DNA from 4 places in the Pseudomonas phytophila genome. Region 4 is predicted to be linked to each of the others. Evidence: predicted binding sites of a transcription regulator. Region 4 holds the regulator's gene; each other region holds the start of a gene.
The links. Region 4 encodes FliA, which starts transcription of late flagellar genes. Its sites were predicted from a motif close to CTAAAGTTTNNNNNNNNNNNGCCGNTAA; they were not measured.
Positions count from the first base shown of each region.

Region 1: a site for FliA is predicted at 1,081-1,108, ahead of K3169_RS23480 (flagellar protein MotY). Genes of this name have one in related genera too.
Region 2: a site for FliA is predicted at 1,317-1,344, ahead of K3169_RS06260 (methyl-accepting chemotaxis protein). Genes of this name have one in related genera too.
Region 3: a site for FliA is predicted at 1,787-1,814, ahead of K3169_RS25710 (methyl-accepting chemotaxis protein). Genes of this name have one in related genera too.

Region 1 covers NZ_CP081201.1:5,186,894-5,190,022, reverse strand. Annotated here, with positions in the region: gene pyrC (dihydroorotase) at 1-1,014, opposite strand, end outside; gene K3169_RS23480 (flagellar protein MotY) at 1,161-2,066, shown strand; gene K3169_RS23475 (argininosuccinate synthase) at 2,199-3,129, shown strand, end outside.
Region 2 covers NZ_CP081201.1:1,427,141-1,430,269, reverse strand. Annotated here, with positions in the region: gene K3169_RS06275 (XRE family transcriptional regulator) at 1-169, shown strand, start outside; gene K3169_RS06270 (DUF1654 domain-containing protein) at 325-576, shown strand; gene K3169_RS06265 (pyocin activator PrtN family protein) at 867-1,109, shown strand; gene K3169_RS06260 (methyl-accepting chemotaxis protein) at 1,380-3,011, shown strand.
Region 3 covers NZ_CP081201.1:5,673,427-5,676,555, reverse strand. Annotated here, with positions in the region: gene K3169_RS25715 (AraC family transcriptional regulator) at 1-53, opposite strand, end outside; gene K3169_RS25710 (methyl-accepting chemotaxis protein) at 125-1,747, opposite strand; gene K3169_RS25705 (hypothetical protein) at 2,227-2,790, opposite strand; gene K3169_RS25700 (outer membrane beta-barrel protein) at 2,903-3,129, opposite strand, start outside.
Region 4 covers NZ_CP081201.1:4,678,724-4,681,852, reverse strand. Annotated here, with positions in the region: gene flhF (flagellar biosynthesis protein FlhF) at 1-162, shown strand, start outside; gene fleN (flagellar synthesis regulator FleN) at 277-1,110, shown strand; gene fliA (RNA polymerase sigma factor FliA) at 1,107-1,847, shown strand; gene K3169_RS21150 (chemotaxis response regulator CheY) at 2,137-2,511, shown strand; gene K3169_RS21145 (protein phosphatase CheZ) at 2,531-3,129, shown strand, end outside.

The DNA of each region.
Region 1 (3,129 bases), 510 kb from region 4:
TTTTTCACCGGCGCGCAGCGGTATTACGGACAGCTCGCCAAACGGCAGACTGGTGGGCGCGGTCCATTCTTCACGGACCAGCGTAATAGTGTCCTGAGGCGCAGGCAGGCCGTAGAACGCCGGACCGTGGAGGCTGGCGAACCCTTCCAGTTTGTCCAGTGCATTACGTTGCTCGAAAGCCTCAGCGTACATCTCGATCGCTGCATAGGCGGTGTAGCAGCCTGCACAGCCGCAAGCGTTTTCCTTGGCATGCTGGGCATGCGGCGCCGAATCGGTGCCGAGGAAGAACTTCGTGCTTCCACCGGTAGCTGCATCAAGCAGCGCGGTCTGGTGCGTATTGCGCTTCAGAATCGGCAGGCAATAGAAGTGCGGACGAATCCCGCCCACCAGCATGTGGTTGCGGTTATAGAGCAAGTGATGCGCAGTAATCGTGGCGCCGACATTGGCCGAAGCCTGATTGACGAACTGCACAGCCTCAGCGGTGGTGATGTGTTCAAACACCACTTTGAGTGTCGGGAAGCGTTCAACGACACGCGTCAGGTGTTCATCAATGAAGATTTTCTCGCGATCAAAGACGTCGATGTCGCTACGGGTCACTTCTCCGTGTACCAGAAGCGGCATGCCGACTTCGGCCATTGCTTCGAGAACAGGGAAAATCTTGTCGATGCTGGTCACACCCGAATCGGAGTTGGTGGTCGCTCCGGCCGGGTACAACTTGGCAGCATGGATAAAGCCGGTGGCTTTGGCCGTGCGGATGTCTTCCGGCTGTGTCAGGTCGGTCAGGTAAAGCACCATCAGCGGTTCGAACGGGCTGCCGGCAGGGCGAGCCGCCAGGATGCGCTGACGATAAGCGTCGGCCTCCTGAGCATTGCGAACGGGCGGTACCAGGTTAGGCATGATGATTGCGCGGCCAAAAGTGCGCGCAACGTCAGCAACGGTGTGGGGCAAAACAGCTCCATCGCGGAGGTGTATGTGCCAGTCGTCGGGACGCAAAAGGGTCAGGAGGTCGGACATTGGGGATTCCAGGCGGGTCAAACTCGCTGGGAATGCTACCGGAAAAGACTCTCTCAGGCACCCGCTATCAAGTTTTGTAGGAAGTTACCGATAGCCCGTTGTAGGAAGTCTTTTTGTTATGCAGTCATTTTTTAGTGGAGCCTCCCGTGCGCCAGCGATATCTAGCCCTGCTCAGCGTGTTCGCCAGCTTCCCGGCCATGGCAATGACTTTCCAGACCCGTCTGGAAAGTATTGAGTGGAAAGTGGAAGGCGATCAGTTCGAGTGTCGCCTCAGCCAGCCCATCACCGATTTCGGTGCGGGTGAGTTCGTGCGTCGTGCAGGTGAGCAGGCCACATTCCGGATCAAGTCGGCCGGCGGCATGGCGGGCGGCGGCTCGGCGACCCTTTTGGCCGCGGCTGCGCCATGGCAGCCGGGGCGCGGCGATATCAATCTGGGTTCAGTCAAAGTCAATAATGGTGAATTTCCGTTCAGCAGTTCGCAGGTACAGGCCAGTCGGCTGATCAGCGGTCTGATGGAAGGTCGCAGTCCGGTCATCCGCCATTACTCCCGTGATGCTGCTGGTACCACCGAAGTGCGCCTGCTACCGGTCAAATTCAATAAAGCCTTCAGCGATTATCAGCAGTGCGTCACCAAACTGCTGCCGATGAACTACGACCAGGTCAAGCAGGGCGAAGTCGGTTTCCCGGGCGGAGGCATCGATCTTGATGCGCAAGCCAAGGCTCGCTTGCAAACCATCGTGGCCTATCTCAAAGCCGATCCGACGGTTAATCACGTCGAACTGGACGGACATTCAGATAACAGTGGCAATCGCCTGACCAATCGTGACTTGTCCCGGCGTCGCGCCCTGGCTGTCATGGATTTTCTGAAGGCTCAAGGCATTCCCGAAGAGCAGATTACTCTGCGTTTCCACGGCGAACGCTATCCGCTGGTGCCTAATACCAACAACGCCAACCGTGCGCGCAACCGTCGCGTAAACATCCATCTGGAGCGTATTGCGCCGGATGAAAGACCCGCTCCTGTTGCGTTGAACACGGCTCCCGCGAAAATCTGACGACGACTCGCCACTCGTCGCCAGATCGACATAATCTGTCGCTTCATCGTCAGAAGCTGTCGCGCTACTGTAAATCACGCCGTTTGAGCGGTAGAATCACCGGTTTTCCGTACAACCCGGTGGAGTGATGGCATGGCGGACGTAAACAAGGTAGTTCTCGCGTATTCCGGTGGCCTGGATACTTCGGTAATCCTCAAGTGGCTGCAAGATACGTATAACTGCGAAGTAGTGACCTTTACCGCTGACCTGGGTCAGGGCGAAGAAGTCGAACCCGCACGCGCCAAGGCAAAAGCCATGGGCGTCAAAGAAATCTACATCGATGACCTGCGCGAAGAGTTCGTGCGTGATTTCGTGTTCCCGATGTTCCGCGCCAACACCGTCTACGAAGGCGAGTACCTGCTCGGTACCTCTATCGCTCGTCCGCTGATTGCGAAGCGCCTGATCGAAATCGCCAACGAAACCGGCGCTGACGCCATTTCCCACGGCGCTACCGGTAAAGGTAACGACCAGGTTCGTTTCGAACTGGGTGCATACGCACTGAAGCCTGGCGTGAAAGTCATTGCCCCATGGCGCGAGTGGGACCTGTTGTCCCGCGAGAAGCTGATGGACTACGCCGAGAAGCACGCGATCCCGATCGAGCGTCACGGCAAGAAGAAGTCTCCATACTCCATGGATGCCAACCTGCTGCACATCTCCTATGAAGGCGGCGTGCTGGAAGACACCTGGACCGAGCACGAAGAAGACATGTGGCGTTGGACCGTGTCCCCGGAGAAGGCTCCGGACACCCCACAATATCTGGAGCTGACTTACCGCAACGGCGACATCGTCGCGCTGGACGGCGTTGAGATGACGCCTGCCACTGTGTTGGCAACGCTCAACCGTATCGGTGGCGAGCACGGTATCGGTCGTCTGGACATCGTCGAGAACCGTTACGTGGGTATGAAATCCCGCGGCTGCTACGAGACGCCAGGCGGCACTATCATGCTGCGCGCTCACCGTGCCATCGAGTCGATCACTCTGGACCGCGAAGTGGCTCATCTCAAAGATGAGTTGATGCCCAAGT
Region 2 (3,129 bases), 3.3 Mb from region 4:
CCTGGACGGCGATCTGTTCATCAAGCGCCTGCAGCGAATGACCGGAGGCGCGCTGCGGATGATCTCGGACAATCCTGTTTACCCCCCGATCATGATCGACGGCGCTGATCTGGAGAAAATCCATATTCAGGCGCGAGTGTTGCTCGTGTGGAATGCCAGGAAGCTTTGAGCCACTGAGCCTTTGAACCAGGCCGATGAATGCGCCCGCCGATGCGGGCTTTTTTATGGGCGAGCCAAAAAAGAGTACACACGTACTCTTTTTCTCTTGCCGTTCAGCTCATCGATATTTACTGTATGTATATACATAACGCCAAGGAGGACCACATGTCCAAGACGCAAACCAGAGCCCTTGCCCCCCCTACGTCGCTTGAACTGCTTGGGGCACGCCTTCAGAAAGTCATCACCTCCCCCGCCGCTCGTAAGGAGCACGCAGCGCTGGTCTACAAGGCCCCGGATGAGTCCCAGCAAGACTGGGATCAGATCATTGATGCCATCACCGAGACCGACGGTGTCTATGCAAACGTTCAGGAAGACGGATCCGTCCGCGTGTTCTGGGACGTACCGGCTCAAGATTGAGCAATCCCTTCAGAGGAATAGAAATATTTAGCAAATGCTATTGTATAAATATTTAGCCATTGCTAATTTAATCTCGTACCCATTCATTACCGAGTACGAGTCATGAAAATTTCAAAACACCACCCTCGCTGCCAGGTGTACCTGCATCCGGCAGCAGCTTCGAGTCCTGAGGCGGTTCGGGCTATCCAACAGCAAGTCGGCCTGCTTCTGATCATCACCCCGAAAAAACGACGTGAGTCGTGCAAACCAGCCAGTGCACATGAATTCAAACCTTGGGGAGGCGACGCGGCATGAGCCAGACACTCAATCAACTGCGGTCCGAATTTGCCACGCCTTGCCCGACTCTGAGCGCCGTTCGAGAGCGATATTTCTCCCACATATCGAGCGACCGGTATCTGATGCGCAAGATCAGCAGTGGCGCAATTGCCCTGAAAGTCACACGGCTGGGCGGTTCCAGCAAAGGACAGCCAGTGGTGTACCTGCACAATCTCGCGGACTATCTGGATGCTCAAGATCAATTACAGGCTGCATGACCCTTGCGAATGCCGCTGTCCGACAGCGGCATTGATTTCATTCTTGCAAAGCAAAGACTGGTGACCCACATCTGCGTTTCCAGCAAAAGTCATGCAGGCGATCAGCTAGCACGACATGTCTAAATCAATGCTCTTAACCAATACTGCTGATATTTAAGACTTTTTTCTGCTTATTACTGGATATTTCAAAATAATCAGCTAAGTGGCCTAAAGCTGAAACGTTAAACGTCGATAGGTTACTAACGTTTCCTCTCTCGACAGGCTATTCGCATGAATCTGAGAAATCTCAACATTGCCCCCCGATCGCTGCTCTGTTTTGGCTTTTTTGCCTTACTGATCACCGCTCTGGGCCTGTTCTCATTACAGCAGTCAGTTGGCCTGAAAGAATCACGAGAGGCACTGCAGGACAACGTATTGCCGACCGTTCAGACCATTGAGCAGATCAAGACCGATCTGGTGACCATCCGCCTGGGCAACACCGGCCTGCGAGCAGCATCAGACGCAGAAGGAGCCAAGCGCCAGCTTGATCGCATCAGCCAGGCACGTACCGGCCTGGAAACAGACGTGCGCAAGCTGAAACCTCTGTTGATCACGGAGGCTGGCCAGAAAGCGTTCAGCAGCATGGAGCGCAACCTGATGGCATACCTTGCCGTGCATGCGCGCTTTCTGGACGCGGTCGCCCAGAAGCGTGAAGACCTGATCAACGCAATGACCAACGCCACGGGTGAGATGACTCAGGCTGCGGAACAGTTGAGCAAGGACATCACCGAAGTTTCGCGCCTGGCCGACCTCAAGATGGCCGAGTCCGATGCCATTGCCGACCAGACCTATTCTCAATCTCGCAACGTCACCATCATCGCCATTATCGTGGCGCTGATTGCGACCCTCGGCCTGGCTGCACTGTTCACCCGCAGTCTGGTTGCCCCCATTGCCAAGGCATTGGCCGTTGCTCAGCAAATTGCTGCCAACGACCTTAGCAAGCCAATCGATGTAGACGGCAAGGATGAACCGGGCCGCCTGCTGCAAGCCTTGTCGGTGATGCAACAAAACCTGCGTCGTACACTGGGTGAACTGAGCGATTCGTCATCGCAACTGGCATCAACTTCCGAAGAAATGACCGCTGTCACTGAAGATTCATTGCGCGGCGTACAGCGTCAGAACGATGAAATCAATCAGGCTGCCACGGCCATCAACCAGATGAGCGCGGCCGTCGAAGAAGTCGCACGCAATGCATCGCTGGCCTCAACAGCCGCACGCGACTCCAGCCAGTCTGCAGAAAATGGCAGTAAGCGAGTTGGCGAAACCGTGAGCGTGATCAATGAGCTGCATCAGGCAGTCGGCGTCACTGCGGTTGAAATCGACGGGCTGGCGGTACAAGTGCAGGGCATCAGCGGCGTGCTGGATGTGATTCGTGGCATCGCCGACCAGACCAATCTGCTCGCCCTCAACGCCGCTATCGAAGCGGCACGAGCGGGCGAAGCCGGTCGTGGCTTTGCGGTGGTGGCCGACGAAGTTCGGGCACTGGCCCATCGTACTCAGCAGTCCACTGCCGAAATCGAAAAAATGATCGCCTCGATTCAGGACGGTGCCGGTAAAGCGGTCAGCGCCATGGGCCATAGCAGTGAGCGCGCACGCGCCAGCCTTGATGTTGCCGAAGCGGCTGGCCTGGCGCTGAAGGAAATCACTGCCGCTATTGTGCAGATCAACGAACGCAATATGAGTATTGCCTCGGCCACTGAGGAGCAGGCGCAAGTCGCCCGGGAAGTTGACCGCAACCTGACCAGCATCCGCGACCTGTCCCTGCAGACCTCGGCCGGAGCCAACCAGACCTCTGCGGCCAGCAGCGAGCTGTCGCAACTGGCGGTGGGCCTGAATCAGTTAGCGCTACGCTTCAAGATGTGAGGGTGATTTTTCTGTAGCAAGCATGCCTGTTCCAGTAGCAGGAATGCATTCCCCTGCTCCTATCAAACAAACTACAACTATTTGATTTGGAGTACTTTTTCATCTGTAGGAGCGCGCT
Region 3 (3,129 bases), 990 kb from region 4:
TTGCGCGACTGCGGCGCACGCACCAGCCAGTCGCGTTTGGTTTCGGTGGCCATGGAAATTTTAACCTGCGCCCTGAGTCGCCCTACCATATACGGCAATCGCAACGAATGGCAGGGCGCTCAGCTCACAGGGCAAATCGAGAGACGAGCCTGTTCAAACCGACGGCCAGCTTCGACAGCTCGGTGCTGGCAATGGAGGTCTGGCTGGCGGCCGACGAGCTCTGGATGGACAGATCGCGAATACTGACCAGATTCTGATCCACCGACCGGGACACATGCGCTTGCTCTTCGGATGCCGTGGCAATCAGCAGGTTGCGTTCGTTGATGTCAGATACTGCCGACGCGATGTCGCCGATGGCGATATTGGCTTCCTGCGCGATGGTTAGCGTCAAGACGGCCTCACTGTTGCTCTGCACCATGGCCTGCACCGCTTTGCCTGAACCTGTCTGAATGCCTTTGACCATTTGCTCGATCTCAAGGGTCGAGGTCTGGGTGCGATGTGCGAGTGCACGAACTTCGTCAGCGACCACGGCAAAGCCTCGGCCCTGTTCACCTGCGCGCGCGGCTTCAATGGCGGCGTTCAAGGCCAACAAGTTGGTCTGTTCGGCAATCGAGCGAATAACGTCGAGCACCTTGGCGATGTCCTGGGTTTGCGTCGCCAGGCCTTCGATTTCAACGGTGGTTTGCTGCACTGTCTGGCTGAGTTGTTTGATCGATTTGATGGTTTCCGCGACTTTATCTTTACCGATTGCGGCGGATTTCTCCGAATCCTGTGTGTATTGCGAAGCGGCCACTGCGTTACGTGCGACTTCTTCAACGGCCGCTGTCATCTGGTTCACGGCCGTCGCGGCCTGTTCGGTTTGCATGTTCTGTTTCTGAATACCCGACAGCGATTCTTCGGTGATGGAGCTCATTTCTTCCGCCGCCGCTGCCAACTGACCGGAAGAGTCCGAGATATGCTGAATCGTGCTCTTGAGGCTCTGAAGCATGGCATCGGTCGAGAGTTGCAACTCGGTTAGTTCATCTTTGCCAGACACTTCGACGGTAGATCTCAGGTCACCTTCTGATATCTGCTTGATGGACTGCACCAGTTTTTTCACCGGTGCGCTGATGCTGCGGGTAAAGAGAAAGGCAATAAACATCGACAGAATAATTGTGCCAATCATGATCGCAATAGTGAACGTAAAACCCTGGTCGTATTGCGTTTGCGCGACAAGGCCTGATTGAGTGGCGCCGGCATCATTCACACTGATCAGATTATCGATTGAGGTTTGCAAAGCAGTCGCCAGCGGTACAGTGACGGTGTTGATATAAACAGTGGATTCTTGGGTTGAACGGGTTTCGCTTTGAGCAATTAATACATCCAGTGTTTCTTCATAACGCTTGAGGCCTTGCATGACATCGTTGTAGAGACGCTGTTCTTCTGGATCGGATACAAGCCCGGCGTAACCGCTTACCTGTTCATCCAGCTCTTTTTTCAACTGACCCATCTTGATGATCGACGCAGCTTTTTTGTCGTCCCCGTCAGCGGTGTAATGCAACGCTTCAAGCCGCAGGCGCAGTAGCGTGGCGTCTATCTTGCCCGCCTGGCGTATGCTGGGCAGCCAATCGGTTTCCAGCTCTACGGTGGATTTGTGAACCTCGCTGATCTTGTACAGCGAGAGGGTACTCAGGCCTAGCATCAGCAGGCAGATAGCGCCAAAACTGAGCAACGCTCTGGGTGTTAGTTTGAAATTTCTCATGAACATGAGTTCACCTGTAAGTAAGGTCAGAAACGGCTGAATGACTTAATGTCCATGTGCCATCACTCTTAAGCCTAAGATCTTAAAAAAGGTCACTGTATGCAAGAAATTTCAGAGGAGTGGTGATTGGTAAATTCAATCACGAAGATAGTCAAGTGTTTGAGTGAATATAAATATTTTTTTGACGTCAGTTTTAAGTTCTTTTCACGGTTGATTTTGTTAGTGTTTTCGCCGACCTGTAATGCGAATGTTTATTGTTGATAAAGATGCTATTACCAAAGTATTAAGCAAGGCGCCGGTTTGCCGGGGTGATTAATAAAGTAGTTGTTCAGCTTGGGTTCAGGAAGTGCAAACCGGTTTTAATCATAAGGAAAGGTAGTTGTGAAGGGGAGCACTCTTCGACCTAGGGTGGCTGCCCCCCGATCCAGCAAGCCGTGATCCCCTGGTTGACATGACAGCCCGCGCTTCACCTCAGCAAAAACACTCTACGCCAACTTCATTCCGAACGGGATAGACAGTAGATGCAGGACAAACCCTGTGACGAGGCTGAAGATGATCAGGTTCCGATAGCTCCGCTCGTTAAACCTCTTGTCGTAATGATTGACGATTGGGGCTGACGCGCTAACGGCCCAGGAGAGAAGTGAAGCCACCGGCCAGATCATGTCCCGACCTGCAAAGTAAAACCACGAGGAATTGCCGTGCCTGCCCGGATAAAAGATCTCTATTTCCTGATAAATCAGCGCTTTTATCATGATCGTTATAAGAAACAAGGAAAGCGCCCCCAGCAGCACGCGCGCGGCCAATGGTAGTCGTTTCTTGGTGTATAGCTCGGGGTGCAACGTCCAGATCAGCGGCTTATGGCAACGCAGACACTTCGCTTCCTTTACCCCGTTGGGCCGCACCTTGTTGTGCTTGCTGCAGTTTCGACACGTTATATCCAGTGTCCAGTCCATGCCCTTATGACAACTCACACACTCGCGCGACAGGCCTGGATTTACCCACTGGTTTACAGCACCACAGTGCTCGCAGTTCTTTTGTCTTGGTTCCATTGATCGCCAGACCTTGTGGAGATGACACCGCGCATTTGTCGGCGTTGTAGGACCGGCTAAACCCGGTCCTGCGGGTTCAGTTGAACCCGCAGGAAAGCATGAAGCCTTTACATCAGAACGCCAAACCAACCTTCACGCCATATTCATCGCGCTTGAGTTTGGTGTTGTCGGCCACATCCGAGTCCTGATCGAGCTTGTACTCGGTGCGGGTGTAATAAACACCCGCCGTCAGCGGCAGCGAACCGTTCTGGTTCATCAGGAAGCTGACTTCGGCATAAGGGTTGGTACGGTCCTTGAGGTCGACCGTGTCGCTGCCCAGATCATTGACCTTGATGTAGG
Region 4 (3,129 bases):
CTCACTGATGGGCCTAGAATTCCTGACGATCTTCACATTCCACGCCGCCACCAATTGGTGACACGCGCGGTCAACGTGCAGATGCAAGAAGAGCCAAGCGAAGAGGCCATGGCGGATATGTTCGCCGACCTTTACCACAACCCCAACAAACGGGTCGGTTAAGTGAAGCGAACTATTGAGAGTTACCTGCATCGGTGGTCTGCCTGGCATTGCTCTTCATTGAGCGTGTCGCCTGCAATCTGGCTTCGGTCTACGCAAGACAAGGTAAAGAATTAAATGGGCAGCATGCATCCCGTACAGGTGATCGCGGTGACCGGCGGCAAAGGTGGCGTCGGTAAGACTAACGTGTCAGTGAACCTTTCACTGGCCTTGGCCGAACTCGGCCGGCGCGTCATGTTGCTGGACGCCGACCTTGGCCTGGCGAATGTCGATGTCCTTCTGGGGCTGACGCCTAAACGCACCCTCGCCGATGTGATGGAGGGTCGTTGTGAGCTGCGCGACGTTTTGTTGCAAGGCCCGGGCGGGATCCGGATCGTGCCTGCTGCCTCCGGCACGCAGAGCATGGTTCATCTGAGCCCGGCGCAGCACGCCGGCCTGATCCAGGCATTTAGTGACATTGGCGACAATCTTGACGTGCTGGTCATCGATACGGCCGCCGGTATCGGCGAGTCGGTGGTCAGCTTTGTCCGGGCTGCTCAGGAAGTCTTGCTGGTGGTGTGCGATGAGCCCACTTCCATCACTGACGCCTACGCCCTGATAAAGTTGCTCAATCGCGATTACGGTATGAACCGTTTCCGGGTCCTGGCCAACATGGCCCAGAGTCCGCAGGAAGGGCGCAACCTGTTCGCCAAGTTGACCAAGGTGACTGACCGCTTCCTGGACGTCGCTTTGCAGTATGTCGGTGCAGTGCCTTACGACGAATGTGTGCGTAAGGCCGTCCAGAAACAACGCGCCGTATACGAAGCTTTCCCACGCTCTAAATGTTCGCTGGCATTCAAGGCCATTGCGCAGAAGGTCGATACCTGGCCGCTGCCTGCCAACCCACGTGGACATCTTGAGTTCTTCGTTGAGCGACTGGTTTACCAGACAAGTGCAGGGCCTGTTCAATGACCGCGAGCGGCTATCAGATGTACAGCAAAGCGTCCCGAAACTCGCAATATGAGTTGATCGAGCGGTATGCTCCGCTGGTCAAGCGCATTGCTTACCATTTATTGGCGCGCCTGCCTGCCAGTGTTCAGGTCGAAGACTTGATTCAGGCGGGGATGATCGGCTTGCTGGAAGTTTCCACCAAGTACGATTGCACCAAGGGTGCCAGTTTCGAGACGTATGCCGGGATTCGAATCCGGGGTGCGATGCTCGATGAAGTGCGCAAGGGAGACTGGGCTCCTCGCTCGGTTCACCGCAATACGCGCATGGTGAGTGACGCAATTCGCTCAATTGAAGCAAAAACCGGCCGTGACGCTAAAGATCACGAGGTTGCGGCCGAACTCCAATTGAGTCTCGATGATTATTACGGGATTTTGAACGATACCTTGGGCAGTCGCCTCTTCAGTTTCGACGACCTCTTGCAGGACGGCGAACATGAAGGACTGCATGAGGATGGCGCAAGCGGTTCGCTTGAGCCGTCGCGCGACCTGGAAGATGAACGTTTCCAGGCTGCGTTGGCGGATGCAATTGCCAACTTGCCGGAGCGTGAACGTCTGGTTTTGGCGCTGTACTATGACGAGGAGCTGAACCTCAAGGAAATCGGTGAGGTCCTGGGGGTCAGCGAATCTCGAGTCAGCCAGTTACACAGCCAGTGCGCAGCTCGTTTACGAGGGCGTTTGGGAGAGTGGCGAGCGCGTTGACAGGTGGTACGCAATCCCTGGTGATTGTGTGTCTCGTGTGAGCAGGCTGTGCAAAGCGTTACGTGGGACAGTGGACAAGGCTGGAGCCATACAGGCATTCGCGCCACGGACTGTTAAAAGCAATAGCTTTCATGCAGTCCGTGGATTTGCTGTGCGGTTTCCATAGTTGTTGATTTGCCAAGCCCGTCGTTTACGTGCAGCCGATGTGAGCTGTGCCGGTATTGATTGAACAGCGCGTTCAGGTGCTGAACGCGTCAAAGACTGCTTGGAGGTCGAATTGGACAAGAACATGAAAATCCTCATCGTTGATGACTTCTCAACGATGCGGCGGATCATTAAAAACCTGCTGCGTGATCTGGGCTTCACCAACACGTCCGAAGCCGATGACGGGCTTACCGCGTTGCCGATGCTGGAAAGTGGTTCCTTTGACTTTCTGGTAACGGACTGGAACATGCCTGGCATGACTGGTATCGACCTGCTGCGTAAAGTGCGTGCCGATGAGCGCCTCAAGCACCTTCCGGTGTTGATGGTGACCGCAGAAGCCAAGCGCGACCAAATCATTGAAGCGGCTCAGGCCGGCGTCAACGGTTATGTCGTCAAGCCATTCACGGCTCAGGCGCTGAAAGAAAAGATCGACAAGATCTTTGAGCGCGTAAATAGCTGATGTATGCCGCGAGGGCTTTATGGAGAACAACGAAACGTCAATGGGCGAGTTTGAATCGACCCTGAAAAAACACGCAACCGAGCTGGTGGCGAGCCTTGAAAAAGGCCGTTTCGGCGACGCCGTGCAACTGATCCATGAGCTCAACCAGGCTCGGGATCGTGGCCTGTATCAAGAAATCGGCAAGCTGACGCGCGAGTTGCACAGCGCGATCGTCAACTTCCAGATTGACCCGAACATGCCGCAAGCCGAAGAGGTGTCCCAGATCACGGATGCCACCGAGCGCCTGTCGTATGTCGTCAGGCTCACGGAAAACGCGGCCAACCGCACCATGGACCTGGTCGAAGAAAGCACCCCGCTGATGCACAGTCTGAACGACGAGGCCAAGGCCTTGAGTGCGGACTGGGGGCGTTTCATGCGCCGTGAGGTCAGCGCTGATGAGTTTCGTGAGCTGGCGCGTCGTGTCGATGGTTTCTTGACGCGCACTGAAAAGGATACCCACCAGGTTTCCTCTCACCTCAACGACATTCTGCTGGCTCAGGACTTCCAGGACCTCACCGGTCAGGTGATCAAGCGCGTCACGCAGTTGGTCACTGAAGTCGAGAGCAATCTGCTCAAATT